DNA from 4 places in the Brevibacillus sp. HB1.1 genome. Region 1 is predicted to be linked to each of the others. Evidence: riboswitches for the same ligand, from Rfam matches in the RefSeq annotation. Region 1 holds a riboswitch; each other region holds the start of a gene.

The links. Region 1 has a riboswitch for cobalamin ahead of HPY27_RS19995 (ABC transporter substrate-binding protein). Riboswitches for the same ligand answer to the same signal wherever they lie in the genome.
Region 2: it holds a riboswitch for cobalamin, as region 1 does, so the genes downstream of both, HPY27_RS04170 (ABC transporter substrate-binding protein) here and HPY27_RS19995 (ABC transporter substrate-binding protein) in region 1, are expected to answer to the same signal.
Region 3: it holds a riboswitch for cobalamin, as region 1 does, so the genes downstream of both, nrdI (class Ib ribonucleoside-diphosphate reductase assembly flavoprotein NrdI) here and HPY27_RS19995 (ABC transporter substrate-binding protein) in region 1, are expected to answer to the same signal.
Region 4: it holds a riboswitch for cobalamin, as region 1 does, so the genes downstream of both, cobO (cob(I)yrinic acid a,c-diamide adenosyltransferase) here and HPY27_RS19995 (ABC transporter substrate-binding protein) in region 1, are expected to answer to the same signal.

Annotation. Positions count from the first base shown of each region.
Region 1 covers NZ_JABMIV010000008.1:71,887-79,857, forward strand. Annotated here, with positions in the region: gene HPY27_RS19990 (FecCD family ABC transporter permease) at 1-244, opposite strand, end outside; gene HPY27_RS19995 (ABC transporter substrate-binding protein) at 269-1,288, opposite strand; cobalamin riboswitch at 1,459-1,658, opposite strand; gene HPY27_RS20000 (M24 family metallopeptidase) at 1,672-2,766, opposite strand; gene HPY27_RS20005 (alpha/beta fold hydrolase) at 2,885-3,661, shown strand; gene HPY27_RS20010 (ABC transporter permease) at 3,720-4,625, opposite strand; gene HPY27_RS20015 (ABC transporter permease) at 4,642-5,652, opposite strand; gene HPY27_RS20020 (ABC transporter substrate-binding protein) at 5,745-7,400, opposite strand; gene HPY27_RS20025 (ABC transporter ATP-binding protein) at 7,530-7,971, opposite strand, start outside.
Region 2 covers NZ_JABMIV010000001.1:837,255-845,225, reverse strand. Annotated here, with positions in the region: gene HPY27_RS04175 (MBL fold metallo-hydrolase) at 1-389, shown strand, start outside; cobalamin riboswitch at 538-687, shown strand; gene HPY27_RS04170 (ABC transporter substrate-binding protein) at 844-1,827, shown strand; gene HPY27_RS04165 (FecCD family ABC transporter permease) at 1,829-2,866, shown strand; gene HPY27_RS04160 (ABC transporter ATP-binding protein) at 2,875-3,651, shown strand; gene cobU (bifunctional adenosylcobinamide kinase/adenosylcobinamide-phosphate guanylyltransferase) at 3,676-4,242, shown strand; gene HPY27_RS04150 (YitT family protein) at 4,521-5,177, shown strand; gene HPY27_RS04145 (hypothetical protein) at 5,348-5,824, shown strand; gene HPY27_RS04140 (N-acetylmuramoyl-L-alanine amidase family protein) at 5,809-6,915, opposite strand; gene HPY27_RS04135 (WYL domain-containing protein) at 7,018-7,827, opposite strand; gene HPY27_RS04130 (helix-turn-helix transcriptional regulator) at 7,814-7,971, opposite strand, start outside.
Region 3 covers NZ_JABMIV010000001.1:65,850-73,820, forward strand. Annotated here, with positions in the region: gene nrdE (class 1b ribonucleoside-diphosphate reductase subunit alpha) at 1-907, opposite strand, end outside; gene nrdI (class Ib ribonucleoside-diphosphate reductase assembly flavoprotein NrdI) at 894-1,253, opposite strand; cobalamin riboswitch at 1,417-1,616, opposite strand; gene HPY27_RS00305 (alpha/beta hydrolase) at 1,787-2,608, shown strand; gene HPY27_RS00310 (ACT domain-containing protein) at 2,644-3,156, opposite strand; gene HPY27_RS00315 (hypothetical protein) at 3,196-3,525, opposite strand; gene mnmA (tRNA 2-thiouridine(34) synthase MnmA) at 3,547-4,659, opposite strand; gene tlp (small acid-soluble spore protein Tlp) at 4,799-5,017, opposite strand; gene HPY27_RS00330 (hypothetical protein) at 5,142-5,357, shown strand; gene HPY27_RS00335 (DUF952 domain-containing protein) at 5,361-5,711, opposite strand; gene HPY27_RS00340 (hypothetical protein) at 5,731-5,976, opposite strand; gene HPY27_RS00345 (glycerophosphodiester phosphodiesterase family protein) at 6,142-7,149, shown strand; gene HPY27_RS00350 (hypothetical protein) at 7,222-7,410, shown strand; gene HPY27_RS00355 (P1 family peptidase) at 7,473-7,971, opposite strand, start outside.
Region 4 covers NZ_JABMIV010000005.1:144,668-152,638, forward strand. Annotated here, with positions in the region: gene HPY27_RS15425 (HesA/MoeB/ThiF family protein) at 1-9, shown strand, start outside; gene HPY27_RS15430 (DUF441 domain-containing protein) at 18-467, shown strand; gene HPY27_RS15435 (alpha/beta hydrolase) at 504-1,607, shown strand; gene HPY27_RS15440 (LeuA family protein) at 1,621-3,039, shown strand; gene HPY27_RS15445 (M15 family metallopeptidase) at 3,134-3,826, opposite strand; cobalamin riboswitch at 4,010-4,225, shown strand; gene cobO (cob(I)yrinic acid a,c-diamide adenosyltransferase) at 4,390-4,938, shown strand; gene cobD (threonine-phosphate decarboxylase CobD) at 4,935-6,050, shown strand; gene cobU (bifunctional adenosylcobinamide kinase/adenosylcobinamide-phosphate guanylyltransferase) at 6,047-6,586, shown strand; gene cobS (adenosylcobinamide-GDP ribazoletransferase) at 6,583-7,323, shown strand; gene HPY27_RS15470 (histidine phosphatase family protein) at 7,320-7,952, shown strand; gene cbiB (adenosylcobinamide-phosphate synthase CbiB) at 7,949-7,971, shown strand, end outside.

The sequences.
Region 1 (7,971 bases):
CGCCGACGATCGCCCCCAAGAGTACACGCGGAAAGCGAATATCCCAAATAATCGTTTGCTCCCCTTTGGACCAATCCACCTCAATCCATTGGGTCAATATCGGAATTTTTGATAAGGCGATTTTCCATACCGTTGTCGGCTTAATCTCCACTGATCCCAAGGTAACTGCGAACGTAATCGAGAGGAAGAGTCCGACCAGTAGAGTAATGATGATATAAGGTAACTTGATCTGTTGCAGTGTTATTCCCTCCCTTAAAAGGGGTGTACTCTATTTGAATTTATCCGGGTAGAGTCCTTCCGCCAAAATTTTTAGCGCAATCGGTGCTCGAACGCCTTCAGAAGCCGCGGACAATGGCAATACCATTAGTCGTTGATTTTTAATCGCCGGGATATCCGCCAGTTCTTTTTTGGTCAAAAGGAAATTGCGTTTTTGCTCAACGGTTCTATCACCGTAGTCTACGATAATAATCACGTCAGGATTGCGACTCACTACTTGTTCCCAACTGACCTCTGCCCAACCCTTTTGAATGTCATCAAAAATGTTCTTACCACCAGCAGTCTTGATTAAGGACGTCATGTAGTTGTTGGCTGCTGTGAATGGTTTATCTTCTCCGTTGTCGTACACGAATACTTTAAGCGGCTCGTCCACTTTGCCAATTTTACTAATCGTTTGATCCAATTCACTCTTCATTTTATTAATCAAATCATTGGCTTTGTCTTCCACACGGAAAATGCGTCCAATATTCGTAATGTCTGCAAACACATCGTCGATTGTCGGGCCAGGCATGCTAGAAGACGCTTGCAGATACGATTTGATGCCGACCTTTTCCAAATCCTGCATCGATCCTACACCCTTTTCGCCGAAGCCGCTTTTCCATCCGGCGTACACGAAGTCTGGGTTCGCTGCCAGCAGCACTTCTTTCGTAGGATACTTGTCAGACAGTACCGGAATCTTGTCGTAATCTGCTTTTAACTCTGGAAGGATTTTATCGTCTAGGTATGCAGTTCCGACCATTTTATCAGCCAGGCCCAATGCCAGCATGATTTCGGTAACGTGTTGGTTCAAAGTCACTGCACGCTCAGGTGCTGTTGGATAGGTCATTTCGATGCCATTATTGGTTAGTGTTACAGGCTTGCTCTCTGCTGCTGGTGCAGCCGTTTGTTCGGTTTTGGCTGGAGCCTGTGTTGTCGTAGTGGAGCCGCATGCCGAAACCAAAAGCATGGCAGCTGTCATGATACCGAAAGCTAGTCCTTTCATTACTGTATGTGGTTTGTTTGTCTTCAACATCTGTAATCCCCTTCTCTGTATGTATATGATGAGTTGAACGAAATCCTCCACAAAAAAAGCACCCCCCATTTCAATCGGGAGGTGCATGACAAACGTAGATATAGCTATAAGCAGGCACAAAGGCGCCGTTTCATAGGCTGTTTCCACATCTGCCCCATCCTCGTGGGTCGATTGTATATGATCGCATGGCAGGTCTCCTGGCTTACGAATCAACACACCCAGCTACCTTCCCATTTTTTGTCTCGCAAAAAACAGTGGCTATTCGCTAGTTGCTCCTCGTTACAGTGGCGGGACCGCGCCGGTTTCTCACCGGACTTCCCTTTTAAGCTGACGGCATATGCCATCTAGCACCATTCGATACGTATTCAATTTTTACGATTTATTCATTCATTGATAGTAGTCAGTTTTTTCGGGAACTGCGTGAGAATTTCAACGCCCGTTTCCGTAACCAATACATCGTCTTCAATCCGCACTCCGCCTACACCTGGCAGATAGATGCCTGGCTCGATCGTAAAGACCATCCCTGGACGAAGCACTTCTTGGTTCTGGCTGTGAACAGATGGATATTCATGTACATCCATCCCAAGTCCATGCCCAAGACGGTGCATGAAGTATTCTCCGTAGCCTTTTGCGGTGATGACATCGCGAGCGGTTTTATCCAAATGCGCAAAAGTCACACCCGGACGAATCTCAGCAATGGCCGCTTCGTTGGCAGCCAATACTGTCTCGTAAATTTCTTGAAGCTGAGCACTGATCTCGCCTACAGCAAAGGTACGGGTAATATCGGATACATATCCGTTGGCTGCTACCCCGATATCAAACAAAAGCAAGTCGCCTTCTTGCACCTGGCGCGTTCCTGGTTTCCCGTGTGGCAGTGCCGACTTCTCCCCTGCCAATACCATGGATGTAAAGGACGGACCTTCGGCACCCAAGCGCTTCATCTGGAATTCCAGCTCAGCTACGATTTCTGTCTCGGTCATGCCTGTCTTGACTTTTTTCAGGGTCTCCCGCAAGGACTCCTCGACCAACTGAACAGCGTGCTTCAAACGCTCCACTTCATCCGCCGATTTGATCAAACGCATTTCACGCAGTGGCTCTTCCACATCCACATAGCTCGACGCCAGAACAACTTGTCCAAGTGCTTCATAGCGCTCGACAGTCATATGACTTTTTTCAATACCGAGCTTCGTCAAGTTCGCTGGCAACACTTGCTTGAGGATTTCATAGGGGTTTTGGATATCCGTATGTGTATGGATATCTTGAACGAACGAAGCCTCTGCGGCTGCCTCACGATCAAGAGCAGGTACAATCAAAGAAGGTTTTCCCTCAGCAGGAATAACGAGACCCATAAAACGTTCATGCGGGTCTGTAAAAAATCCGGTCAAATAGTAAACGTGCTTAGGGGAGGTAATCAACACCGCGTTCAGCTCTTGCTCTGTCAAAAACGTGTGGAGCTTCGAAATGCGCTCTTGAAACAACTTCTTCACCCTGCTTTCACCAATTATTCTATTGCGAGAATACCACTTCCCCATCAAAAAAAGAAGAGTTCAAATGAAAAATCTACTTCATATCGGACAACCTAAGGGTGGGGTGAAAATGAAAATGGAACAAATACTCGTCCATCAGGATGGCAAGCAGTTTGCTTTTCACATATCGGGAAAAGGCCAGCCGTTATTGTGTATCCATGCGCCATGCATCGGCTCTATCAATTTTGTTTATCAGCAAACACTCGCAGATACATATCAGATCATTGTCCCTGATTTGCCCGGACATGGCGACAGTTCACCGATGGAGAAGCCCTTTTCCATTGGGGAGCTGGCAGAACAGCTCCATAAGCTTGTCCAGTCACTCGGCATTGAACGTCCCTTTATTTTGGGGTACTCCCAAGGTGTTTCCATCGCCCTTGAATATTGTCTTCGCTATTCGGATGCTGTAAAAGGCGCCATACTCGTGAGCGGCTTTTCCGAAGTGAATGACCTGTATTTACATGGACGATTTTGGATGGCACAGGCAATGTCGATGCTTCACGGAGTCCCTCTTCTTGCCCGTTCGATTGCTTCCTCACATGTCGCTGACCCAGAAATGCGTGAAAAATGGACGGTACAGGCCTCCAAAACAGATCCCACTAGCCTGAAATACCTTTACGCTGCCGGACATCGTTATCATTGTACGGAGCGTCTGGGCAACATCCAGCTTCCGATTTTACTTGCCTATGGCAAACAAGATCAACGGATGCACCATTATGCGCAGATGCTTACCATGAAATTGCCAAAAGCAAAACTCGAGATGATCCCTAACGTGAAGCATCAAGTCATCACGAAAGCTGCTCCTGCTTTCAATCAGTTGTGCCGCACCTTCATGGAAGAAGCATAAAAAAAGAAAAGACAGAAGGACGGGTACCTCCAGCCCCTTCTGTCTTTTTGCGTTTTGACTAGCTCTTCATACGCGGGTCGAGTGCATCGCGCAAGCCGTCCCCGATTAAGTTAAAGCCGAGAACTGTCAGCATGATAGAGAGCCCCGGAAAAATAACAGTCCATGGTGCTTTCTGAATGTACTGACGTGAATCAGCGAGCATTTTTCCCCATTCTGGTTCTGGCGCTTGTGCTCCCAGTCCGAGAAAGCCAAGTGCAGCTGCTTCGATAATCGCTGTTGCGATCCCCATCGTCCCGGTCACAATGATTGGTGCGAGGCTGTTCGGCAAAATATGCTGCATGATAATCCGGGAATTTTTCATCCCAATTGCCCGTGCGGCCATAACGAATTCTTCTTCCTTCAAGCTCAATACGCGGGCGCGTACTAACCGTCCAAATGTCGGAATGTTAATAATCGCAATCGCAATCAAGGCGTTTTGCAAGGAAGGACCCAAGATGGCAACAACAGCGATTGCCAACAGAATACTAGGAAAGGCAAGCATAATATCAAAGATACGCGAAATAATCGTATCGATCCATCTGCCATAGTATCCTGCCAAAAGACCGAGCAAGGTCCCTGCGAGAACGGAGCCAATGACAGAGAACGTCCCTACCCACAAAGAGATTTGTGCCCCATAAATCACGCGACTAAATACATCGCGACCATTGTAATCTGTTCCAAACCAATGCTCTTCGGAAGGTGGCTTGTTTTTCATCACGAGCTTGCCTTCATCGTACGGATACGGAGCAATCCATGGAGCTAAAACCGCCACAACAATGAAAAACAAAATAATCCCGAAGCCCACCAACGCGAGCTTGTTTTTTCGTAGCGTTCTCCATGCATCCTTCCAAGGAGAGACGACTTCTTCTTGCTTCACTTTTAAAGGTACTACATGTGCTTGTGGTTGTAATTGTGGTTGTGCCATGTCTCTTCGTCCCTCCTTAGCGATATTTGATGCGTGGATCGATATAGGCGTACAGAAGGTCGACCAAGAGGTTGATCAGGACGAAAATCGTCGCGATCACAAGGATACCGGATTGGATAACCGGATAGTCACGGTTTCCAATGGCGGTCACAATATAACGACCGACACCTGGCCATCCGAAGATCGTTTCTGTCAAAACAGCTCCACCCAACAGCAACCCTGTTTGTAAACCAATTACCGTCAAGACAGGGATCATCGCATTCTTCAGTGCATGCTTGTACACCACCCAAAACTGTGCTAGCCCTTTTGCACGAGCGGTTCTGACATAGTCGGCACGCATGACTTCCAACATGCTCGATCGAGTAATACGCGCAATGATCGCCATCGGGATCGTACCTAACGCGATTCCTGGCAGGATCAAATGCTTGATGACTTCCCACAGCTGATCCCAACTTCCAGCGATCATCGTATCCAGTATATAAAAGTGCGTAATGGCCTCTACGGGATTACGCGAATCGTCGCGACCAACTGATGGCAGCCATTTCAGTTCTTGGGCAAACACCCACTGCTCCATCAAACCTAGCCAAAAAATTGGCATGGATACACCAACCAAGGCGATCAACATCGCACAGTAGTCAAACCAGGAGTTTTGCTTCCACGCAGAAAGAATTCCTGCATTTACACCGATAAACACAGCAATCAGCATACTCACAATCGTAAGTTCAGTCGTCGCCGCCAAATAAGGCAAGATTTCATCTGAAATCGGCGCATTCGTTTGTAACGATTCCCCAAGATTTCCGCTCAAAATATCTTTCATATAATCGAAATACTGTATGTACCACGGATTATTCAATCCCAATGCCTCTCGTATGTCTGCAATCGCTTGTGGTGTTGCCTTTTCTCCCAAAATCGTCAAAGCCGGATCACCAGGGATGGCACGAATAATGGAAAAAACGATGATTGACATGCCCACTAAGACAGGAATGAGCATTAAAATTCTTCGAATGCTGTAAGCTAGCAATGCCATCTCCTCGCCTTCCTGCATAAAATAATCGCCAAGTAATGAAAGAAGGGTAAGAAGAGGTATGCACTCCTCTTACCCTTTTACGATGAACCAGCTTACTTGAAATCTACTTTTTCCAAACTTTCAGACCCTTTTGGATGCGGGCTGTAGTCTATGATATTCGCTTTTCCAGCCAATGCTGGTGTAGAGTGTGCCAGCGGAACCATTGGCACGTCCTTGAAGATGATCTCTTGTACTTGTTTGTACAGTTTATCGCGCTCCGCCTGGTCTGGAGTGGACTGTGCTTTCATCATCAATTGATGTGCTTCTTCGTTTGCCCAGCGTGTATAGTTGTTGCTGCCGATGTTGTTTTTGTCGAGCAACACAGCCAGGAAGTTGTCAGGGTCGCCATTGTCACCTGTCCAACCAAGCATGAACATTTCTTGCTCACCCAAGCGAGTTTTTTCCAAATACGTTGCCCATTCCATCGTCACGATCTCAGCATCAACCCCGATTTTCTTCAGGTCTTGCTGGATTGCCTCTGCAATCTTCACACCTTCAGGCATGTATGGACGCGGTACTGGCATTGCCCAGAACTTGATTTTGAAACCGTTTGGATGTCCTGCTTCTGCAAGCAATTGTTTTGCTTTATCGAGGTTGAACTCACGATCTTTAATATCGTTGTTATGTCCCCACATGGTCTTTGGCATTGGGTTGACTGCTGGTTCTCCAACGCCATCGAAGAAGGCCGTTACGATTTCAGGCTTGTTAATTGCATAAGCAATTGCTTCACGAACTTTTGGATTGTCGAGTGGCTTCTTCTCTACGTTAAAGCCAATGTAACCAATGTTATTAGTAGGACGGAGGAATAGTTGCAGGTCTTTGTTGTCTTTTACTGCTGGGATATCATCTGTGTTTAGACCATCCATCAAATCGATCTCACCTGATGCCAAAGCAGTCAGACGCGCCGTATTTTCTGGAATGACCTTGAATACCAATTTATCCAATTTCGGGAACCCTTTGTTCCAGTAATCAGGGTTTTTCTCGAGAGTGATGGTGTCGTTACGTTTCCACTCAACGAATTTGAATGGTCCTGTACCAATTGGGTGCTCATTGAACTTTTTAACATCTTTTTTCAATGCTTCAGGCGAACCGATTGCAAAAGGAGACATAGCCAGGTTAGCAAGGAATGGAGCGAGTGGACGAGTCAGTGTGAATTTTACAGTCGTTGGATCTACTGCTTCCACGGATTTGATTACGTGATTCGCATCGCCTTTGTAGCCACCAAACTGGCTAATGTAATACTCGAAGCCCTCTGGCGAATGCTGTGGATGGCTCTTGTCGCTCCAGCGCTCAAAGTTGTATTTGACCGCCTCTGCATTGAAATCAGTACCGTCGTGGAACTTCACGCCAGATTTCAGTGTCAGCGTATAAACAAGACCATCAGGAGATACTTCCCACTTGTCAGCCAACGATGGAGCGAGCTCTGTTGAGCCGTCAGCAAAACCGATCAAAGTATCCATGATGTTCTCTGTTACTTTGAAGGTCTCACCATCTGTTTGTCCGATTGGGTCAAGCCCCTTTGTGTCTGCACCGCGACCGACGATTAATTGCTTCGGTCCAGTTTTTGCAGGCTCAGTTGCAGGTGCCGGAGTTTCTGTCTTTGGTTGTTCTGCCGGCGCTTGTGTCGTTGGAGTGCTAGCGCATCCAGCAATCAGCATGACCAGCGCCACTAGGCTGGTCATGGTTGCGGAGAGAACTCTCTTCTTCATGAAAACATCCCCCTTTTTCTAAATAATGTTCGCATGTTCCTTTTTGGTAGATGGTCGATACAATACCTATTGCTTTGCATCCCCCCTTTACAAGACTTCCTATTCGGCAGACAGACTCCCTTTTGTCGATTAGGACTTGTATAAGTGACAAGCAACAAAGTGTCCGTCGCCTGCGTCCATAAATTCTGGTCGCACAGTACGGCACTCCTCTGTTACATGGGGACACCTCGTATGGAATGTACAGCCACTTGGAGGTTTTGCAGGGCTCGGCACATCTCCCTGGAGGATGACTCTTTCTCGTACAGCATCAGGGTCTGGCGATGGTACCGCCGACAGCAATGCTTTCGTATAGGGATGAAGCGGATTGGAATACAATTGGCTGCTCGTCGTCAGCTCGACAATTCTGCCAAGGTACATCACGCCTACCCGATCACTGATGTGACGCACTACACTCAAATCATGGGCAATGAACAAGTATGTAAGGCCGAATTCGCGTTGCAAATCCTGCATGAGATTGAGCACCTGCGACTGAATGGACACGTCCAGTGCAGACACGGGCTCATCCGCAACG
Region 2 (7,971 bases), on a different contig from region 1:
CACAGCTTAAAAAGGATGGCATACACCTCGTGCTGCCATCTACTTCGCCGAATCAGTTTGACCCGGATGCCATGTTAGCGTCTCTAAGCCGTTTTGAAGCGCACAAGCTGAGTCGCATTTACTTTGGTCATTTTGGGATGTCAGAGCAGGTAGATGACGTGTACCGCCAAATACGCGAGTGGCTCCCCGTGTTTGTGGCGGAAGGAAAGACAGCGCTTGTTGCTGGACAATCATACGATGAGCTGTCTCTTACGTTATTTGAACGAGTTTCGGATCATCTACAGTCACAAGGAATCAGCAGTGACCACGAAGTATTCGAAGTACTCAAGCTCGATTTACAAGTATGCTCCATGGGCATTCTCGATTATTTGGACAAACGAGGGAAATAGCCTGCCAAAAGCTTTACATTTGCCTGAACCTTTTGTTCAGGCGTTTTTCATTTTTAGCAGGCAAGAAAGTATTGGCTTATGTGTTTGTCATTCTTTTTTCATCCAAGGAATGCTATGATGTAGGATGAGTCATGGACTGTGACAATTTCAAACGTAACAGCAAATAGGTGCCTCGTCTTTTTAACGAAAAGATCGGGTGAAAAGGGAAGTCGGTGAAAATCCGACGCGGTCCCGCCACTGTAAATCGGCTCGTTCCTCAGCCGTAAGCCAGGAGACCTGCCTGTTTGTTTTAGTGCCTGTTGCCTTCGCGGAAAGGATCGGCCTATTTCAGGAAGCAGACCATCCTGTCTGTTTGCCCTGAGGTGCCGACCCTTTGATTTCCGAATGGAAGCAAGGGTCGATTTTTTTATTGGAAGGAACAGTCAATCAGACATGCAGAAAGGAAGTTCTACATATGAAACGTTCATTGCGATTCATGATCCCACTACTAGTTGCGGCTAGCCTCGCAGGTTGTGCGGGTAACGATAACAGCCAGCCAGCACCAGGGGGACAAACAAGCGCACCGCAAGAGAATACGGCCGAGCAACCTGCAAAACAAACAACGTATCCATTGACCGTTAAGGATGCAACAGGAAAAGAAGTAACCTTTGCAAAAGCTCCTGAGCGAATCGTCTCTACATCACCTGCCGAGACAGAGATTTTGTTCGCATTAGGCTTGGAAGATCGGATCGTAGCTGTCTCAGACTATGATGATTATCCAGATGCGGCGAAGGCAAAACCGAAAATTGGCGGAGTCGTCAAACCAAATGAAGAAGCCATTCTCGCTCAAACGCCGGATATGGTCGTCGGTGGGATTTCGATGGAAAAGCCAGTGGCTGACAAGCTCAAATCTCTCGGAATGCCAGTCTATATTACCCATCCGACAAAGATGGATGACATCCTAAACAATGTTTTGGCGATGGGAGTTATCACGAACACACAGGAACAAGCCGAAAAAGTCGTCGCGCAAATGAAGAAAGACATCGCGTACGTTCAAGAAGCAGTGAAAAATGTAAAACCGGAAGAGAAGAAAAAGGTATACCTGGAATTTTCCCCAGGCTGGACAGTCGGAAAAGGCGAATTCATGGATGAACTCATCACCCTGGCTGGAGCAACAAACATTGCTTCCGACACCGAAGGGTGGAATCCGATCAGTGAAGAAAAGATTTTGCAAAACGATCCAGACGTCATTTTGTATGCGAGCGGAATTACCGATGAAAAGACTGGCATCAAGCTAGAGGATATGATCGCGAAGCGCAATGGCTGGGATAAAATGAAGGCGATTCGTGAAAAACAAATCTTTGGCATGGACCAAAATATTTTGTCTCGCCCTGGTCCGCGTATTACACAAGGCTTAATCGAAGTAGCCAAGGCGATTTACCCTGACTTGGTGAAATAAAATGAAGAAACGATTGTTCATATGGGGAGGAGTTAGTTGTCTCGTCCTTCTGGCATCAATAGTTATCAGCATCTCGATGGGGGCGGCACAACTCCCCATTTCGCAAGTATGGCTCATCCTGCTCCATCAAATCCCTGGCTTGTCTGAGTGGATCACCGTAACGTGGCCGGAGTCATCTGAGCAAATTGTCATGAAGGTTCGTTTTCCACGCGTTGTATTGGCTGTCTTGATTGGCGCCTGCTTGTCACTTGCGGGAGCGGGCTTTCAGGGCGTTTTGCGCAATCCGCTTGCAGATCCGTTTACGATGGGCGTGGCATCGGGTTCTGCTGTCGGAGCAGCCTTCTTGATCCTTTTTGGCTTGCAAATCACCTTTTTGGGTGCATGGAGCACGCCTGTCGTCGCTTTTCTTACAGGATTGCTCAGTTTATGGATCGTACTCGGACTCGCGAATACGCAAGGAAAGCTGCAAACGGAGACCCTGATTTTGTCTGGTGTCGTGGTGCAGGCTTTTCTCGGCTCGCTCGTTTCGTTTATGGTGTCGTTATCCGACCAGACGGTAAATGAGATCGTGTTCTGGCTTATGGGCAGCCTGTCATTTCGAGGGTGGGCCTTTACGTACGTCTTGATTCCGTACTTGGTCATAGGTGGAATGGTGCTTGTGAGCTATGCGCGTTCCTTAAACCTATTTGCGTTGGGGGAGCGGCAGGCTGCGCATCTCGGCGTCCATGTGGATCGAACGAAGTTAGTGGTTCTGGTCGTTTCGACCCTCCTGACTGCAGCGGCGGTTTCTATCGCGGGAATTATTGGGTTCGTTGGCCTGGTGGTACCGCATCTCGTTCGATTGCTGGTTGGTCCTGACCATCGTATTTTACTGCCGATGTCTGCGATCTGCGGTGGTATTTACGTGCTGTGGGCCGACACTCTTGCCAGAATGTTGCTGAGTCCAACAGAAATCCCGCTCGGTGTCGTGACAGCATTTCTGGGAGCACCGTTTTTCGCCTATTTATTGAAGCAAAATAAACGCTTTAGGAAGAGGTAACGTTTGCAATGATCAATGTGCGCAACTTGCAAAAATCGTATCAGGATACGCCTGTTTTGCACGGCATCGATTTTTGCGTGGACAAGGGAGAATTTTTTGGCATCATTGGACCAAATGGAAGCGGAAAATCTACCTTGCTAAAAATAATTTCAGGTGTCATTAAGGCAGATGCAGGAGACATTTTGCTTCAAGAGAAAAAGCTTCATTCCTATCCACGCAAAGAGCTTGCTAAAATACTGGCTGTTCTGGAGCAAGAGGGTCTGCCGCCAGTCGGCTTTCGTGTCCGAGAGGTGTTGGAAATGGGGCGCTTTCCTTACCAAAATTGGCTAGGGGAAGAGAAGCAGGATGTCGCATCGCTCATTGATGAAATCGTACAGATGCTCGGTCTTGAGCATTTGGAAGAGCGCACACTGGATCAGTTGAGTGGTGGGGAAAAGCAGCGCGTAGCTTTGGGGAAGGCATTGATCCAAAGACCTCAGGTGCTGTTGCTCGATGAACCCACGACCTACCTTGATATCGGGTACCAGATTCAACTCATGGACATCGTGCGAAAATGGCAAAAGACGACGCAGGTGACGGTCATCGCTGTGCTGCACGATCTGAATCTAGCCTCCCTATACTGCGATCGTATTTTGATGCTGCACAGAGGAAAGCAGATAAGCGTTGGCGCACCAAAAGACATCTTGCAAAGTGACAGAATAGAGGCTGTATACGGAACCAGACCGATTGTCATGGAGCATCCTGTTCATCATTTGCCGCAAATTATTTTGCAATCGCAAGTATAAGAGGTTGTTTAAGGAGAAAGAAGCATGATCGTACTGATTACAGGCGGAGCACGCAGCGGAAAAAGCACGTTTGCCGAAAAATACGCGGCTCATTTGGGCTCCTCGGGTGTTTACATCGCGACCGCACAAATCACGGATGAGGAAATGGAAGAGCGGATCTTGCACCATCGAGACCGCCGCTTGCAGTCTGGCTTCCCTTGGCAAACGATCGAGGAGCCGAAAGCATTGACAGAGTGGCTCGCGAAGCTCGGGGCACAAAAAAACATACAAGAACAGCAGACAGTGATTTTGGTTGATTGCTTGATCCTTTGGCTGTCCAATTGGCTGCTGCATGATGGAGTGGAGAAGACGTTTGAGCAAGTGCTCCAGCAGGTGGATAGGCTGGTCAAAAAGCTAAAAGACTACCCAGGGACAGTTTTACTGGTGACAAACGAAGTAGGCGACGGACTCGTCCCGCAAAAACCGTTAGGCCGTAAGTTCCGTGACTTGGCGGGCTTGATGAATCAGCGCGTTGCAGCCGTTGCCGATCAAGTTTTTCTTGTCACAGCAGGGATTCCAGTTGAGCTAAAAGGACAAGCTTTCCGATTTTAACTCGGTGAAAAGACGGTTTCGAATCGTCTTTTCACCTTTTTTGTGATATAATACAAGAAAAGCCATGGAAGGGATCAGGATACCATGCGTCCCCATAGGACGATCTGGAAACGTTTTGACCTCTCCTACATCTAGCTTCGTAGTAGTCGATCGTCACTGAAGGCGACTAACCTACTACGAAAGCGAGGCCCTTTGTATGAGTAGCGACTTATACTTTCGATGTTCCTCGGTAGTCGGTTGGTCGTCTGTGCCTAAACCGACAAAAATGCGAGGAAACCGTGATGAGGAGAGCGCTGCAGTTATCTAAGCGTTACAGTATGATTTTGTTTGGAGCTTGTTTACTTGCTTTTGCGTATTATCACATTAACTTTCAGAACCATTTGTCTGAAGGTGGGTTTGTTGGCTTGGGGTTATTGGCGAAATACGCCTTTGACTTGTCGCCAGCGATGGTGATGCTTTTGCTGGATATCCCACTGTTTTTGGTTGCCTGGTTAGTAAGAGGCCGCCAGTTCATTTGGGACACGATTTTTGCATCACTTGCTTTTACCGTATTTTACGATTTGTTTGAACGATTTTCACCGATTGTCATGGATATGAGCAGAATGATGCCGCTGGCGTCTGTCTTGGCCGGTGTACTGACCGGACTGGGTACCGGATTGGTTCTGCGCTATGGAGCTGCGACAGGTGGAGACGATATTTTCTCCCTGTTGATCAGTAAGTACACGGGATTGTCCATTGGTACGGTCTTTCTTTTACTGGACGTCATTGTGCTTTGCATGTCGTTCTGGTTCGTACCAATGAAAGAGATGATGTATACCATTTTGGCCGTTGTCATTTCCAGCCAAGTCATCACCTGGACCGTCAATCATGGTGCAGGAATGGAGGTCATGGAAGAGGAGCACGGGCATGGAAGTGTCTCGATGACCCACCGGTAATGAGTAGATATTCAGTTGAAAAACATGCCTATACAAAAGCAAGCAAAAGGCCAAGTCGGTTTTCATGTCGACTTGGCCTTTTGAACGTTTATGACCGTTTTTGTACATAATATCCTGCTTTCCTAGTGGATACTAACCAACACAGATACTATCGATGGAAAGGACCTGCCATGAGCGATCCGTTTTTTAGCAACTACAAAGCATTCGTTGTCATACCAGCGGATGAGAAGCAGATGGGACCGGAGCCTTTTGACCCGAAGGATTACGCCAGCCATTTCATCCTGACGTTTTCGTTGTACGATGCGGTTATTTCCTCCTGGAGGGAAGCGACAAAGTATAAAGTGCAGGCAAAAAAGGGCCTGTCAAATGTGATCGATGGTTTCAACGCCAAACGCCGTGGTACAGCCCGTCTGCATTTGTTGGAAATGGAAGAAGACCAGGCGTATTTCGTCCTGGCCTTGTCGTTGAAAATCCAAAAAGACAATGAGAAAGCGGTCATGGAGATGATCACCAATCTGCTGGAGAAAGATTTCGCAACCGACCTTTTGATCGGAGAGACCTGGTATCAGATCATTGGTGCCAAAGGAAAATTCGAGCGGAGGCTGTTCTTCTACAGTGTCCAGCCGTACGATTATCGACCGAAGTAATCAGCTAGTGCTTCCGTAATCGCCTGCGCAGCTTTGTCCTGATAGGACGATGTACGAACAATGCCTTCATCCTTTGGATTCGATAGGAAGCCAAGCTCAATTAAGACGGATGGATCACTATTTTCGCGCAGGACGTGATAATTGCCGAATGAAATGCCGTTGCTTCTTAAGCCGATGCCACCACCCAAGCGAGTCTCAATCGCTCGAGCTAACGGCTCATCTTTGTCTTGCGAATAATAAAACGTAAGTGTCCCGCTATTTGGCTTCGGAGAAGAATTGTAATGGATGCTGATGAAGGCATCTGCCGCCTTGGATTCGCTAAAAGCAACACGCTGCGATAGCGAAGGCTTTTCTGTGTCACTGGTCCTCGTCATGAAGACTTGCGCACCGCGTTGTCGCAGTTTGCTGGCGAGCAGCATGGACGTTTTGTAATTCAACGTTTTTTCCATACTATTCCACTTCGTTCCCTGTGTCCCGATATCAGAACCACCATGTCCCGGGTCGATGACGATGACTTTCCCTTTTAAGCCTGGCGTTTTGGAGCTTTTGGACACCGGAGCGCTGGACTTGGCATCGCCAATATACGTCGCAGACACCCAGCCTGTTTGTCCGTTGGAAGTTCTCGCTTGGATCCAGTCTGCTTGCTTTTGCAAAATGTCTACACGGGTTCCTCTGGGCAGCGAAAGGATAATCTCATGGCTCGTGCTTGGTCCTTTTCGCATTCGAAGCGAATCGGCCAAAACTGTGCCTTGCTTGCTTTTGACAGTGGTTGTATTGGCTGGGGAAGAAGCTGAACCCGCACTCGTTACCGCACCTTTTTGCAAGTAATATCCCGCGACCCAGCCTACCTTTTGATTGTATCTAATTTTTGCCCAACCGTATGCTTCATCGGTAATCGTCACGACCGCTCCATATGGCACGGTAGCGACAACAGAAGCATTGGGGGCTGGTTCACTGCGAACGTTCAGAGAGGTTGCGATCACTTTTGCCTGGATGACACTTGCTGCTTGCGTCGGCTCCGTAATAAACGGCCATGACAGACTAAGCCATAGCCCACATATGAGAGACGCTTTTTTACATGTTGTTTTCATCATTTCTACCTCTGACTTGGATTAGCTACTATCTCACCTGAACTATAATAAGGGAAATGCAGGAAATCGAATAGGGTATGATTTCCTGATTTTTTGGGACAATCAAAGTGGAGATTCAGTATATCTTGCCAAGGCGTTCATTGCCGACTCTGCCATTCGCTGTTTGAGTTGATCGTTTTCTACTACTTTTACCCGCAGGCCGAGAAAACGAATGCGCGATAAAATAAACTCCTGTTCGTCAGATAGAAAGTGCAGGGTGATCGTATACACCTGCGATTCTGGATCAAAAGCGACCTCTTTGTCAAAGCAGGAAAAGGCGTACAAGATGCGCTGGAGCTCAGCGTTGTAACGACGGATGATCACAATTTTTGCCATCTGCTTGCGCTGTTGGATCTGTTCCGAAATGGTCGGTAAAAAACTGTCATACCATACATCTTCTATGTGAAGCTCATCGACGGAGCGAATGAGATGCAGCGGAGTCGTGATCAGGCGATTGGAAGACATGTTCAGCCAGATCAGGTACCAGGCCTTCTTGGCAAGTGAATATTCCAGCTTGTAGGGAACCCCTCGTTGATTGCGAAAAACCGGGCCTTTGTTCGTGGCTGCGGTTATTTTTATGTGATTCTTGCCAAGTATGATTCGTCGCAGGGTGCGCACGAGTGGACTCCAGAGTTGTTTGGCCTGTGTTTGCGCTTTTTCCACGAATCGTTCTTGTTCGGTCGATTCACTTTCTGGTATGTGTGTCAAACGGCGAAGCTTATCGAGTGTAGCGGGCTCGAAAATTTCTGCCGCAGACGGATTCGCCAACATCAGGGCGAGCCACGCTTTTTCGTGTGAAGTTACCGGATAAACACCTGCTTCATCCAGCCGCGTCACTAGCTGGTAATTATGTATCTTATCAAACAGATTCATAGTAGGCGAGCAGCTCCTCCCATTCTTTTTGGAATTGCTTGCGAAGAAACAGCGGTTCAAGTACTTCGACGCTTGAACCGAAGCTGCGAATCCACGGGGTAATTTCCATCGTGCTGTTCACGTTTATCTCGTACACAAAGCTCT
Region 3 (7,971 bases), on a different contig from region 1:
ATTCTTTGTACACGGAGTACGGAGCAAACACAGTCAATGGCTTATTTTCTTCAGCCAGCTTGTAGAACACGTTTGGTACGATCAGGCCGATGGACAACGTTTTGATGCGTGCTTTTTCATCCGCATTGATCTTTTTGCAATCGAGAAACTCGTTGATATCCCAACCGAAGATGTTGTAGTACGCTGCACCCGAGCCTTTGCGTTGCCCCATTTGATCTGCGTAGGAAAACGCATCTTCCAACAGCTTGAGAACGGGCATGACACCTTTTGCTGCGCCCTCGACGCCTTTGATCGGCTCTCCTCGTCCGCGGAGCTTGGACAAGTTCACGGCCACACCGCCGCCAATTTTGGATAGCTGCATACAAGTTCCCAAAATAAAGTTGATAGAGTTCAGTGAATCATCCATTTCGAGCAAGAAGCAGGAGACCATTTCTCCACGGCGGCTTTTGCCTGCATTCAGGAAGGTTGGTGTCGCTGGTTGCAAGCGTTGATCCATCATGGATACTGTCAAACGCTTAGCGAGCTCAAAGTCACCTTGTCCAAGGGACAGTGCCACAACGGCCACCCGGTCTGGATACTGCTCTAAGTACATCGATTTATCGTTCGTTTTCAACGCGTAATCTTTATAAAATTTGGAGATAGCCATGTACGAAGCAAATTGAAAATCAGCGTCATAGGCCAAACGGTACACTTCATCGACCTGCTCAACAGTGTATGTTTCATAGACGTTTTCATAGAAGTCATTCTCGATCAAATAGTCCATGCGCTCTTTGACACTGCCAAAAGTCATCGTATTGGACTGCACTTCTTCCATGAAGACCGCAACCGCTTCCCGATCCTTTTCCAGTTGATAAAATCCGTCATTGCCACGCTGCATCAGTTCGTTGTTCAATTCAATATGCCGCAATTGCTGCCACCCCACTCGTAAATTGTTCCACGTCACGGCCGGTACCGGACAGTTCAAATTTAGAAATCACCGGAACGCCATATTGGCTCGCGATCGTATCCGCGCTTTTGGCAAAGCTGGTTCCCCAGTTGCGGTTACCGCTGGCGGATACTCCCCGCAGATGGACATGATTTCGCTTCAGGAACGTCGCCACCTTCTCCGGCACTTGTCCGAATCCCGTCGTGTATGTTATCAAAATGAATGGCTCGTCTAGCACCATATCTTGATCAATTTCCACATGTGGCAAATTAATTTTGTTGACGAATCTTCGGACGTTTCCTGTTTTTGAATCATAAGCGATTAGCATGTCCCTCATCCTATCCCCTGCTATTTTTACTCTGTATGTATGTTATTTAGCCAAAGTAAAAGCGCATCCGACGTTTACATGCCGAATGCGCGTGATGACTTCCATCTAGCAATTCGCCAATACGAATTGCGCGCTCGAACACTTCCCTATCTCCCGTAGGTTAAACAGTGCAAGCGGTTAGGCAGGTCTCCTGGCTTTAGGATCATCGCTCCATTTTCACCTTCCCAATCCCTCAAGATCAGTGGCATTCTTTCGCAAATGGAACTCTCTCATTACAGTGGCGGGACCGCGTCGGATTCTCACCGACTTCCCTATTAAGTCTACCAAATCTGGCTGGTAAACACCTCACCGCATCAATATGTAGTTGGTAAAACTTACTTTACCTCAATATATCGTAGGAGTCAAGCTCAGTATGCGCTCTTTTCGAAAACTAACTATTCTCCTTTTTCGGCTATTGCCAATCTCTGGTTCTCGTTCATATAATAGATTTTGTGTGCGTTGGTTAGCGTTGGAAAGATTGGAGAGTAGCCCTCATGAAAAGCACCGACTATCAACCTGTCGTCATTCCTCGTTCTTACAGTAAAATCATGACTTATCAAGAGCGTGACTATCACATTTTTGTAAGTATACCTGCCGATCCCCCTCCGGAATCAGGCTTTCCCGTCATATATTTGCTAGATGGCAACTCTGTTTTTGCAACCATGACCGAAGCGATACGAATACAATCACGTGGCCCTGAACGAACTGGCGTGTATCCTGCTATCGTCGTCGGGATTGGGTATCCAACGGACGGTCCGTACCATCCTGCCCGTTTCTTTGATTACACGTATGAAGTTCCCGTCACAGAGCTTCCTGGCAACCCACAAGGAGCCGACTGGCCTCAGATGGGGGGAGCAGAGCAGTTCCTCACCTTTTTAGAGGAGGACCTCAAGCCGAGTATCGAAAACGACTTCCCCATCGATCGGACGCAACAATCGATTTTTGGACATTCGTTAGGTGGCTTGTTTGTCTTGCATGTACTTTTGTCGAGACCACACGCTTTTCAGCGTTATATAGCTGGCAGTCCTTCGATCCATTGGAATGAGAGCGTACTGCTTGCGAAGGAGAGTCAATTACCGAGCCTGCTGACAGATGACCTCGACGTCCATGCACTCCTCACCATCGGGGAGTTGGAAAACGATGGGCGATTCTTAGTCAAAGAAAAATCTCTGGCGATGATCGAACGATTGTCCTCCATGGGCAAAGGTCAAATCAAGGCTTCCTTTAAAGAATTTGCTGACGAAAATCATTCGTCCGTCTTGCCCGTCTTCATTTGCCAAGGACTCAAATTCGCTACGAAAAAAACTGCCCGCTAATAACGGGCAGTTTTTGTTTATCATGATTCGCTCGCTTACTGCAGAGATAACACTTTGGTGATTTGGGGCAGCTCTTCGATGGCAGATACAATCGTCGGTGTAATCTCTTCATCGGTCACAGAGATAAGCAGGGCATTCTTCCCTTTTTGCTCACGCGATACATTCAACTTGGAAACATTGATTTGATGTTCGGCCAGTTTTCGTGAGACATCATAAATCACACCTGGATAATCGATATGGCGAACCAACAATCCATGGGCACCTGGAGGTATGCGACACGCACAGTAATTGATTTCACTGATGTACACTTCTCTCCAATCTTGCGCCAAGGTGTACTTGTTCGCTCCTACCCGCAACACCGCCAAATGATTCGCATATTCACCGGAGCTATGTTGGACAGGAACCTTCGTCCCTAGTCCTTCCACTAACTGCGTTGCAATTTCCTCTTTATTTTCATGAGCAAGAATACTTAATTGTGCACCCGCTAACTCTGGCTCGAGTCTTTGAATCAGTTCAGCTAGTTCACGCAGTCCAGCATATTGGGTCATGTGTTGCCTTCACTCTCCCAGTCAGGTTTATCCTTGTTTTCACGGCAGAATCCAAGCTTCCGGCTCTTTCTTGATAGAGGATTCGTTATCAGCACGATACCAAGCCGTCAACGTTTGTCCATCTTTCGTATAGTAGATTCGGTAGATGGTATTGCCTTTTCCGCTATTGGTAAAAGGACTTTCCTCCTTCGGAACCGCTGTCACTCCACCCGCAACTACAGCCCCGCCGTTCTCCTTGATGACGTTTTGGATCGTCGCCATATGCTCTTTACCCATGGAGGCCATCCCAAAATAAGAGATGATCGCCAAGAGAACCGCTCCCGCCAAAAACGAAACGATAATCACTTTTGATTTTTTCGTAGCATCCACCGAGTGCTTCCCCCGTCTATCTTAGTTCTCTTTATCAACTAAGCGTACCTTGTCAATCGTACCGCCACCCAAGCACACTTCCCCATCGTAGAAGACGACAGCCTGACCAGGTGTTACTGCTTTTTGCGGCTGGTCAAAAATGACCTCCACGTTTCCGTCCTCCAGCAGGTGAATAGTTACTCCCTGATCTGGCTGGCGATAACGGAATTTCGCTGTACAAGTAAATGTTTCGGAAGGCTTTTTATCACTCGTCCAGCTAACGTTGGTTGCCAAGAGGCTCTTCGAGTACAGACGGATATGATCAGAGCCTTCACCTACGATCAGGACATTACGCTCCAGATCTTTGTCTACAACAAACCAAGGCTGTCCGCTCGTGCCATGACCTCCACCTATTCCTAAGCCTTGTCGTTGACCCAATGTATAGTACATCAGTCCGTCGTGCGTGCCGATGATTGCTCCTTCTACGGTCTCGATATTTCCTGGTTTGGCAGGCAAATAGTTTTGCAGGAACTCACGGAAGTTGCGCTCTCCAATAAAACAGATCCCTGTACTATCCTTCTTTTTCGCTGTATAGAGTCCTGCTTTCTCTGCGATCTCCCTTACTTGAGGTTTCGGGAGATGACCAATCGGGAACATCGTTTTGGAAAGCTGTTCTTGGCCCAATACATTCAAGAAGTAAGTCTGATCCTTGTTGTTGTCAGCGCCACGAATGAGTTTGTATTCGCCATCAATGTGCTTGACCTGCGCGTAATGGCCGGTGGCAATATAATCCGCCCCAAGATCCATGACCTTGGCAAGAAGCTCGCCGAACTTGATTTCACGGTTGCACATGACATCCGGATTCGGTGTACGGCCTCGTTTATATTCATCCAAAAAATACTGGAATACCTTATCCATGTATTCTTTTTCAAAGTTTACCGTGTAATATGGAATGCCGATCTGTTCACAGACGCGCCGGACATCCTGGAAGTCTTCTTCCGCCGTGCAGTGGCCGAATTCATCGGTATCATCCCAGTTTTTCATGAAGATGCCGATGACGTCATATCCCTGTTGCTTAAGCAGGTAAGCCGTCACGGAGGAGTCGACTCCGCCGGACATGCCGACAACGACGCGTGTATCTTCTGGTCGCTTCATAAGTCTTTCTCCTCTTATTCAATTTGTACCATTACAGATTACCATGTTTCGCAAAACAAATCATGTTTTGTTACACTTTTGCCCAATAGAATGAAAAAACGCCTGACGCATAGTTGGCGCCAGACGTTTGGTAGTAAGGTTAAGCCTGCGAAGATTCATCCTTGATTTCCGCGCGATATCCCTCGATGCTTTCTTCACGACGCTGATTTTTCGCTTCGAGGTTTGTTCTTTCCTCCTCGGAAATCTCGCCAGCATTAGCCGCTAGGTAAGCTTCGGACTCACGAATGTTCTCTTCCGTATTAGAAATCATGTTTTGCAGCTTTTCTGCGTTGTCAGAACGGTCATCCGGCTTCGCCATGATCGATACGCCTCCTACAAAGGGTTATATGCAACACCTTTACCATTGTGCGCCAATCATGGTTTCTTTATGTACCCGTGATATAATAGAAGAAACGGATTAAACGAAAAAGAGGGTTTCCCCTATGGCTTCCTTAGATTTGCTGGAAAGAAAGCTGCTTCGGATCATCTCTGATACAGATCCCGTCCGCCTGAAACGACAATGGGTGAAGGGGCAAAAGGTACCTATATCCGAAGTGGAACAGCGCATGCGAATCGATCTACTCTTGCGCAGACTCGACAAGCTACCTGAGACCAAGCGCCAAGAAGTGCTTGCGCTACTCAAATGGTTTAACTGGTAGAGATTAGCGGATGGACGTTCCCAGACGCCACTGGCCGTCTATCCGATTCAATTGCTTCATATCCACAATTGCATCTTGATTCAGCGGTCCATAGATGTGCGGATACAGCAATCCATCCTTCGCTGCCTCGTATTTGACTTCCGAAGTCGTTTTGGTTTCATCGACAACGAGTACATACAACTCCTCGTCAAACTGTGCGTAGACGCGGTTTGCTACCTTTTCAAGCAGCTCGTCCCCTTTTGTCGCGTGAATAAAGCCTTCCTGCTCGTAATCGCGCGGTAAGTAGTGATCCTTGTCCATCCACTTTTCCCAATATGTTTTTGGTACCATGCAGTAAATGATAGAGTCTTGCATGTTTCTCCTCCAAATTTGATTATTTTTTTGGCATTGCTTTGTTCAGGTGACGCATAGCTTTATCATAGAACATCTGGTCCATCTGCCCTTGATCATATCGCCATTGAATGAAGTTACGCAGAGAGTGCAAATCCACCCAAGCATCCTTCGCTTGCGGATTGCGGCCAGGTACGTCTCCTGTTATTTCACCCTCGTAGACAAGCTTCGCCATCTCGGTTGGGTGCATGCCGATCTGATAAGCGATTTGGTGTAATGCGATTTTCATGGAACCTCCCCTTGCTTTCGCATGGATACATCTTATCTTCCGTCTATTGTGCCAGTCTTTTCGAATGATGCCAAGCCCCTAGCACTACTCCCAAAGGTTGTACCTTCCTCCCTTACGTTTTGCTACAATGAACACAGTATTACAAGGAAGGGGCAGTATCCCATCATGTCAAAACAACGAGATCAACTACAAAAGAGATGGTTCCAGCGAAAACGCATCTGGATTCCCCTGCTTATCATCGCATTCCTGTTTCTGGGTAACAGCTCTTATCTTGCAAAAGAGCCAGAAGGGGAGCCTTTTTTACTTGCTCACCGCGGGATGGCACAAACCTTTCATATGGAGAACATCACCAATGAAACTTGTACGGCAGAACGGATTTATCCACCGGAACACCCGTACCTGGAAAATACGATTCCTTCCATGAAAGCCGCTTTTGATGCAGGCGCGGACATCGTCGAGCTCGACGTGCAATGGACCAAAGACAATCGATTCGCCGTGTTTCATGACTGGACGCTCGACTGTCGGACAAATGGAACCGGTGTGACGAGAGATTATACCTTGACCGAATTACAACAGTTCGACATTGGCTACAATTACACAGCGGATGAAGGGAAAACCTTTCCCTTCCGTGGAAAAGGGATTGGTATGATGCCCTCTCTCGATGATGTGCTACAAACTTTCCCTGATCGCTCCCTGCTTATTCATATCAAAAGCAATGACCCACTTGAGGGGAAAGCGTTGGCGGATGTTTTGGCAGCATTGCCCGCTGAACGATTGGCACAGCTTTCTGTTTATGGCGGTGACAAGCCAATCGAGATACTGAAACAACAAATGCCAGAGCTGCGTGTCATGTCCAAAGCATCACTAAAAAGCTGCCTCATTCCATACATGGCAGTAGGGTGGTCCGGCTATGTGCCCGATGCCTGTTCACAGACTCAACTACATATTCCTGATCAGATCGCCCCTTGGCTCTGGGGTTGGCCGAATCGTTTCATGGCAAGAATGGAAGCAAAAGACACCCGCGTGATCTTAGTCGCAGGCAGTGGAGATGTGTCGCAAGGCTTTGATGTTCCGACTGATTTAAAACGAGTGCCCGCAAGCTTTACAGGGGGCATATGGACGAACCGGATTGATCTGATCGGTCCAGCCTTTCACGAAAACGTAGAAAAATAATGAAACGATTCTCTAACATATTCGTATATACTTATACGGAATAGACTTCCAACCTAACTAGGAGTGATTGATATGCTCAAGAAGCTTTTGAAAAATTTACTCGGTAATCACTCATCTTCGCACAAGTACCGGAAATACAGCAGCAGCGATTACAAACATCGCAGAAAATACAGCTCTAGTAGTAATCGGTACGGACATTCCCATCACGGCAGCTCTCATTATAAAAGAAAGCGTTCCAGCCGTAGCTTCTTCAGTAGTTAAACAATTGTTTAACAAATGAGCTGACAACAAAACTCCGCTAAGCGCTAGCGGAGTTTTTTCATTTAACGAGACATGATTTCTACGAAACGATCAAGTGGTAATGCATGTACGGTTCTGTTTTTCTGGCCTTGTATCGTTTCCGCCATCAACATGGAGTTCAGGATCGCTTCCTTGACTGCTTCGATTGCTGCTTCAAACAGTGCATCCAGTTGTTCGGACGGAAACATTTTCATTGTGCTCATTTGCTCGTCGCCATATGAATAGCAATTTCCTGTGGAAAAGGTCAGAAAGAAATCACCGCTACCCTCCTCGCCATTCGCGCCGAGCTGTGCCATCGCGAGTGACGCTCGCTTGGAAATGCGCTTGCATTGTGTCGGCAAGAGAGGCGCGTCTGTCGCAATCGTGACTAAGAAAGAACCATCATTTTCTGGTGTTACCCACGGCAAAGGAACTTCATTTTCGGAGATCATCTGGCCCACAGGAATACCATTCACTTTCAAATCCTGTCTTCTGCCAAAATTCGTCTGCACTAATGCCCCAACAGTAAAAGTGCCACATTCA
Region 4 (7,971 bases), on a different contig from region 1:
CTACTATAAGGACTCCTATGTTGCATACCACCATTATCTTACTGGTAATCGCCCTCTTGTCATTAGTGGCAAAGGATCTGGTTCTCGTCTACGCTTCCCTCTTGCTGCTCGGATTATCTTTGCTAAAAGCAGTGCCTGTCATGGATGCAATCCAAAAACCAATTTTCCATGTGGGTCTGTTTTGTCTAATGGTATTCTTGTTGATTCCGATTGCCAAAGGAAAATATGATTTCATCTCCCTTGGCAAGGAAATGGTCAGTTGGAAAGCAACGATAGCCATTTTAGCAGGTTTTATCATCTCTTATGTCGGGGGAAAAGGCTTAAGTATTTTGCCAGATCAACCGGTTGTTTTCATAGGCGTAACACTTGGAACACTTTTGGCAGTGCTACTGACAAATGGGTTGCCTGCAGGCTTAATCATTGCAGCAGGATGCATTGCGTTGCTGTCAAGAATCTTCAATTTCTAGCACCCTCTAAATCTACTTTGAAAGAAGTGCCAAACTATGAATCTCAATCATCAAATGAAAAATCATTTTCTTATGCTAGTCATATCTTTAGGGCTGCTTGTTCAAGGGTGTTCAACTCCTGATTCCCCCAATCAAAATAGTACAACACAAGCTCAATCCGTAGTGGAATCAACCGGTGAGATCGTAACGGATGAGCTGAAAGTGCCAAGCATCGATCAGGACGTCTCCTTATATGTGAGGCATATGAGTGCCAAAAACAAGGAAAAGTTCACCAATAATGAGGTTGTATTGTTTCTTGAACCGTTTAGCGTACCTACCGCCCAAGCATTTGATGTTCCGGGATACTCCTGGATGGAAGAATACGCAAAGCAAGGTTACGACACATGGGCGATGGACTTCCGAGGGTTTGGGCATTCTACCCGACCAGTTGAGATGGATCGACCACCTGTAAAGAATGCTCCTGTCGTCCGTGCTACTGAGGCGGTAAAAGATCTGGAGGCTGTCGTCCAGCACATAAAGAAAACGCGACAAGTAGATAAAATCAGTATCGTAGGATGGTCTTGGGGTGGAGTTGTTGCGGGGATGTACGCGACTGAACATTCCGATGATATTGAAAAACTCGTGCTTTATGGTGTTATGCATGGTTTTTCTTTGCCTTTGATGGCAACTCCATTTGAAGCAAAAGGGAAGCCAGGTGAAATCAATCCCCAATTACCAGCGTACCAGGTTGTCCAGTTTGACAAGGCCATGCACCATTGGCACATGATGCTAGATAAACGTGATCTGGTTTCCGGTGAGGCAATGAATGCTGTATCCAAGGTCTTCGTAAACTCTGATCCTAACAGCAACAAGCAACCTGAACAATCCATCCGCCGTCCAATGGGACCTTTGGTAGATCTGTATTACATCTGGACAGACAGACCCATTTTTGATGCAGCGAAAATTACGACGCCAGTGTTGATCATTCGAGGAGATCTGGACTTTTTTGCCGATAAGTCCCTCTTCCATAAGCTGACCCATGCATCTGCAAAACAAGAAGTGGTTATCAAAGATGCAACACATTGGGTGTTGTATGAAAAAAATCGTGATCAACTCTTGCGTGAAACAGACGAATTCCTGAAAAAGGAAGTAAACCCGTAAGGATGTGCTGGAAATGAAGCCGTTTCAAATTTTAGATGCAACACTGCGAGAAGGAGAGCAGCAATCAGGCGTGCGCTTCACATGCGAAGACAAGATTCGCATCCTGCATCTCTTGGAAAGCTATCAGATAGACCTCATAGAAGTGGGCCATCCTGGAATTTCTGCCGTGGATGAAGAAATCTGCCGAAAAGTGGCTCAATCGGCAAGACGAGCGCAAATATTAATGCATGCGAGAGCTACTGTTGAAGAAGTACATGCAGTAAAGCGCGCCAAAGCAGACTGGGTGGGGATTTGGGCTTCCATTAATGATTTGTCTATCCAAACCAAATTCAGTCATCACCAGGAAAGCTATATACAAGAGAAAGTCCAACAAGCTGTTATCGAAGCAAAAAAGCTTGGCTTACAGGTTAGATTCACGATTGAAGACGCTTCACGGACAGAGTGGGAAAAGATATCCAGCTTAGGTCATGTTGCTTTGCAGGCAGGCGCAGATCGCATTAGTTTGGCAGATACTGTCGGGATATGGGAGCCTGATACATGCAAAAGAATTGTAACTCGTGCCATTGAGGAATTTGGATGCGAAATTGAAGTTCATCTGCATAATGATCTTGGTCTTGCTCAAGCGAATGCGCTGGCGGCTATTGATGCAGGCGCTTCTGTCATTGATGCGACAATTTTAGGAATCGGCGAAAGAGCTGGTATTACTGACTTGATCCAGCTTACTGTTGCGTTGCAAAAGCTTCGAAATGATCATCGTTATTCTTTGGATAGAATTCCCGAGCTTGTACAAGCGATCCGTATGACGACAGGGTATAGACCGGACGAACTGCGCCCTATCGCTGGGCAAAATGCTTTTACGCATACATCGGCTTACCATGTCCAAGCCGTCAAGAGGAATTCCAAAGCGTATGAGCCATTTCCTCCCGAAACAATTGGAAGAACACGGCTTCTCGAAGAAAAGCGTCCTCCACTAGGAAGCCCAAAGCTGCCTGTTTCCTTACAGGTAGGAAAGCCGTTTCCAAAAGGTGCTTCAGAGCTACAGTATCATCGTGACGGTCCAGGGATACGCTGGGTTATGATGGATTCGCGTGTTGATGAGCGAGCCTCATTCTATGTGATCCAGAGGATATTTGGATTATGCGATTTGTCCGGTATTCCTGAAAAACATGTAGACAGACATGCGCATCATTGTGACAGTGCCTTCCTCTTTTGGGGAGATGCATCTGATGGCACTGGTCTGGTGTGTCATGTTCAACTCGGTGAAGAAGAGAAGACTGTTGAGAGTCCAGCAGCTATTTTTATCCCAGCAGGCGTCGAGCATTCCTATCACTATGTGTCAGGTCGCGGAACTTATACAAATATTGTATTGTCGCCTGAATACAACAAAAGCCTTTTGGTTTCAGCAGCATCTTCTGAAATACCAGTGACCTAAGAGGTACAGGAATTTGTTGAGTTTGAAGAGTGGGCGGCCATCTGGGCATGAGTACGGTATCGACCGGGCTCATGCCTTGCTCGATTATTTGTGGTTACATCGACAAAACCCCGCCATAAATCGGCTCTTTCTGCGTTTTTTGTCCCCAAGTGCGCGTTCCGTATTCGAAATGCCACCATTCTTTCGGATAGTTGACGAATCCGGCAGCCGTCATCAAATGATAAAGCAGTCGGCGATTGTCTCGAATTTCGATGTCTTTTTGCTTAGACTGTGCCAGCTCTTCATAATAGCGAGTGGAAGCCAGTTCACTGAAATCATCGAAGACGGTCCCCATCTCCAGCCAGCCATCAGGCCCTGCGATAGTTAGATCCACTGCACCGCCGGATAGGTGAGGGGACGGTTTGGAGAGGTCTGTTGTTGGATAAGCGACGAATTTGCTCAATTCTTCCGTGAGGGCGGGTCCTTCCTGCCAGCCTTGTAATAGCAAGGCTTCACGGAAACGATCATACAAGGATGCCTGTACCTCAAATGAGCGCCAGCCGTCCAACACGACGAGCTTGTAGCCAACAGGCAGTTGCGCGGCTGCCGTGGCGAGCTTGTGTGCTGCCCCTTCTCGCAAAAAGGCTTCTGGCTGTGTTCCGGCATAGCCCTTGTGGTAGTAGGCTGGATAGACTGTGATTTGAGCTGAAAGGGAAGAGAGGGGGATCATCGGTTCGCCGCATTCCTTGATCGGCAGTGGGCTGGGCAGGACCATGTCTGGTATTTTTGGAATCGGAGGAAATAGCATGACTGCACACCACTTTCGATTGTTTTGCCAATAGGGTAACGAAAAACATCAGGCATGTAAACGGTCATTATCTTAAATTTTCTGCTAATAGTCACCAGCGACGAATCAGCAGCTTTTGCTTGAATCCTCGGTAGCTTTTGCTATTATTAAAGCAAGTGCTTGTCAACGAAACGAACGACATTTACATATGGAAGAGAAACAGGTCCTTGTTTTTGCGAAACCGATTCGCAGGAGCAAGGTTAAAAGGGAAGTTTGGTGAAAAGCCAACGCGGTCCCGCCACTGTAAGAGAGTAGCTGTTCTTCAAGGCATCATGCCATCCACTGCCCATTCGGGAGCGGGAAGGAGAAGAAGAGCGATGATCCTCGAGCCAGGAGACCTGCCTGTTTTTATGTTTACACTGATTTCCTTCGGGTCAAAGGAAGAGGTGAGGATTGTTGCTTTTCAGCTATCCGCGCTTTGTTTTTCCTTACGTACTGGGGGAAACAGAGCGCTTTTTTTATGCTTCGGAAAGTATTTGGAGGAAACAGCGGAGTAAAATACGTCACTTTTTGAGGTGGTCACGATGGAGAAAAACGATAAGAAGCGAGGATTGACCCTCGTTTACACAGGAGACGGCAAAGGAAAAACGACAGCAGCAGTCGGGTTGGCTGTGCGGGCGACAGGGCGCGGGAAAAAGGTGCTGATGGTTCAATTCATCAAGTCGCCAGAGCGTACATACGGAGAAAAGATTATTTTCGATAAATTGGGCATTGAAATTGTGCAAATGGGCGTCGGCTTCACATGGACGAAAACACCGGAGGAGCATCGTCAGGCATTGAAAGAAGCTTGGGCGTTTGCGAGCGAAAAGCTTTCTTCCGGAGCGTACGATGTCGTCATTTTGGATGAGCTAAATAATGCATTGGCGATTGACCGCTTCCCGATTGATGATGTGTTGCCATTGTCCGATGTGTTGGAAGCGATTCAAAATAGGCCAAGTCATATTCACCTCGTGATTACGGGACGGGCCGCAAAGCAGGAGATTTTGGACATCGCAGATTTGGTGACAGAGATGAAGCCAATCAAGCATTACTACGATGAAGGGATTCCAGCTGTGCTGGGGGTAGAGTTTTGACAAGCGCAGGTGTAATAGAGAAGTACGGTCATGGCGGAGACTTGCTGACCGCAGCGCAGCGCTTTGGTCGAGAGCCCGGGCAGTTTCTGGATTACAGTGCCAATATTAATCCGCTGGGGATGCCAGCAAGCGTTCGTGAGATGCTGCTGGATTCGCTGGCTGCTGTAGCCCATTACCCAGACCCTGGACATCGTGTGTTTCGGCGTGCGCTGGCGAAGCGGCTGCAAGTGCCGGAGGAATGGTTGCTGCCTGCCAATGGTGCAGCGGAGGCGATGGCACTGGCCATTCTCGGTCTTTCGCCGCAAACGGTTGGTGTGGTATATCCTTGCTTTTCGGAATACGCGCAACTTTCCGAGCAGTATGGTGCCCGTGTCATTGGCTGCTACGGGAAGGAAGCGAACGGGTACAAGCCCGATCCTATAGAGCTGCACACTCTTTTTACGCAGTCTGATCTCGTATTTGTCGGGTCGCCAAACAATCCGACGGGAATCATGTATCAACCGGATGAGCTTCGCCAAATGGCGGAATGGACGAGTAAGACCAACACGTGGCTCATCGTGGATGAGGCTTTCCTCGATTTTGTGGAGGAAGATCGGCAATATACATTGGCGACGCAGCTCGAGCGCTTTCCCCGTGTGATCTTGATGCGCTCGATGACGAAAATGTACGCGATCCCGGGATTGCGCCTGGGTTATGCGATTGCGCATCCAGATGTCATTGCGCGGATGCGCCAGAAGCAAGTGAGCTGGAGCGTGAATGCACTGGCCCTTTTAGCTGGAGAACTGTGCTTGCAGGAGCAGGCATATGAGGAACAGACGCGCAGGCTCATAAAAGCAGAACGTGCGTATTTGATCGATTGCATCAGCGGTGAGTTGGGCTGGCAGGTATGGCCGGGGGAGGCAAACTTTTTGCTGCTGCGCTCACCAGAAGGATTGCCAGCGGAACAATTGCAGGCACGGCTCGGCGAAAAAGGCGTTCTGATCCGCAACTGTGCGATGTATCCCGGTCTGACGGCACATGATGTGAGAATCGCAGTGCGTGGACGAGAGGAAAATGAAAGACTTCTGGCAGCGCTCCGCGAGGTCCATGCGGAAGGAAGTGAACAGCGATGAGCTTGGTGCTGGTAACAGGCGGTGTCCGTTCAGGAAAAAGCCGCTACGCGGAAGAGCTTGCGATGAAGTTGGGCAGTCGAGTCCTGTACGTGGCGACAGGCAAGGCCTGGGATGATGAAATGAAGCAGAGAATCGAGCTGCATCAGGCACGTCGTCCGCTGGAATGGGGCTGTGTGGAGGTAGGAGAGCGATTAACCGATTACCACGCATTCAGTGAGCAGTATGATGTGGTTTTAATCGATTGTCTGTCCACCTGGGTGAGTAATCGATTGATGAGTGTGGATGAGTCTGAATGGAGAAGTCCTTCACACACGCAATCCCTGCTGCAGGAGGCAGAGGCATGGCTGTCCCTCGTTCATAATTCCCCGCAAAAAGTCATTGCCGTCACAAGCGAGGTCGGATTGGGCGGTGTAGCCTTGAGTCGTTTGGGCAGATGGTTCGCGGATGTGCTGGGCGATGTCAATCAGAGAAGTGCGCGACAAGCGGACGCCGTCTACGCGGTTTTGTCGGGGATACCGTGGAGGATCAAAGGATGAATGCATTTTTACACGCGATCTCGTTTTTTACGCGTATACCGGTTCCGTGGCTTCGTCCTTCAGAGGAGGCGTGGAGAAAAAGCGTCAACTGGTATCCCGCAGTTGGTTTGGTCATCGGTTTATTGCTATGGGGTGTATATCAGGCAGGACTGGTGCTGTTTAGTCCATGGATCGCCGCTATTTTGACGCTGGTCGCATGGGTCTACGTGACCGGTGGTCTTCATATGGATGGGTGGATGGATCTCGCGGACGGTCTTGGCAGCAGCAGACCGAGAGAGCAAATCCTTTCGATTATGAAGGACAGCCGCGTAGGAGCGATGGGCGTTCTTGCTGCGATTATGCTGTTGCTGATCAAGGCGGGTGCAGTCGCAGAGCTCGCACATCCGGGATGGGGCAGCTTTTTGATCGTAGCACCAGTAGCAGCGCGGACACATGTGCTTTTGTCGATTAAGCTCTGGCCGTATCTTTCGGCAGATAAAGGGATCGGAAAAGGCATCAGTGCTGGGCTTTCCGTTTCCTCTATCATCGTGAGCTACATCATCGTGTTTGCCGCAGGTTGGTATCTTGGGGGCTTGCAGGTCATCACAGCCATTTTCCTGTCACTGTTGTTCGCTCTATTGTTTTCACGCTCGGTTTCAAAAAAATTGGGTGGACTAAATGGAGACTGCTACGGGGCTGTTATCGAAAGCAGTGAAGCAGTCGTTCTCTTGGTGTTAGTCGGGAGCTGGTGGTTATGAAGCTAGTTTGGATACGTCACGGGGAGACAGACAGCAATCGTGAGCATCGATATTTGGGGCATAGTGACGTTCCTTTGAATGAACGCGGGTATCTGCACGCGAGTGAGTTGGCAAAGGAATTACCTGTGCTCATCGGGCAACCTGCTGTGATCTATTCCAGTGATCTGCTCAGATGCATCCAGACTGCCGAACCGCTCGCAGCTGCTTGGGGATTATCAGTTATTACGGAACCAGCACTGCGAGAGCTGTCTTTTGGTGAGTGGGAGCTGATGACCTACGATGAGCTGATGCAGTCGGACCCTGTGCGAGCCACGAGGTGGTACGACGATCCTTTTCGAAATCGACCTCCACAAGGGGAGAGTCTGGAAGAGCTGGGGATGCGCGTGGATGGTTGGCTACGGTCCTTGTTGGAGAGAGTGGGCAAGGAGGAGGCATCCGATACAGTCGTCATCGTCACACATGGCGGCGTGATCCGCTGGTTTCAGGCCGCGTGGCTCGAAAACAATCCTGACCGATATTGGCAGGTCGATGGCATTAAGCATGGGGAGGCTCTAGTAGCGGAATGCTTGGATGCGGAAGGACAGAGCTGGATGCGACAACCCCTGAAGAGTAAGAGAGGGACAACATGACAGAAGTATGGATTTTATG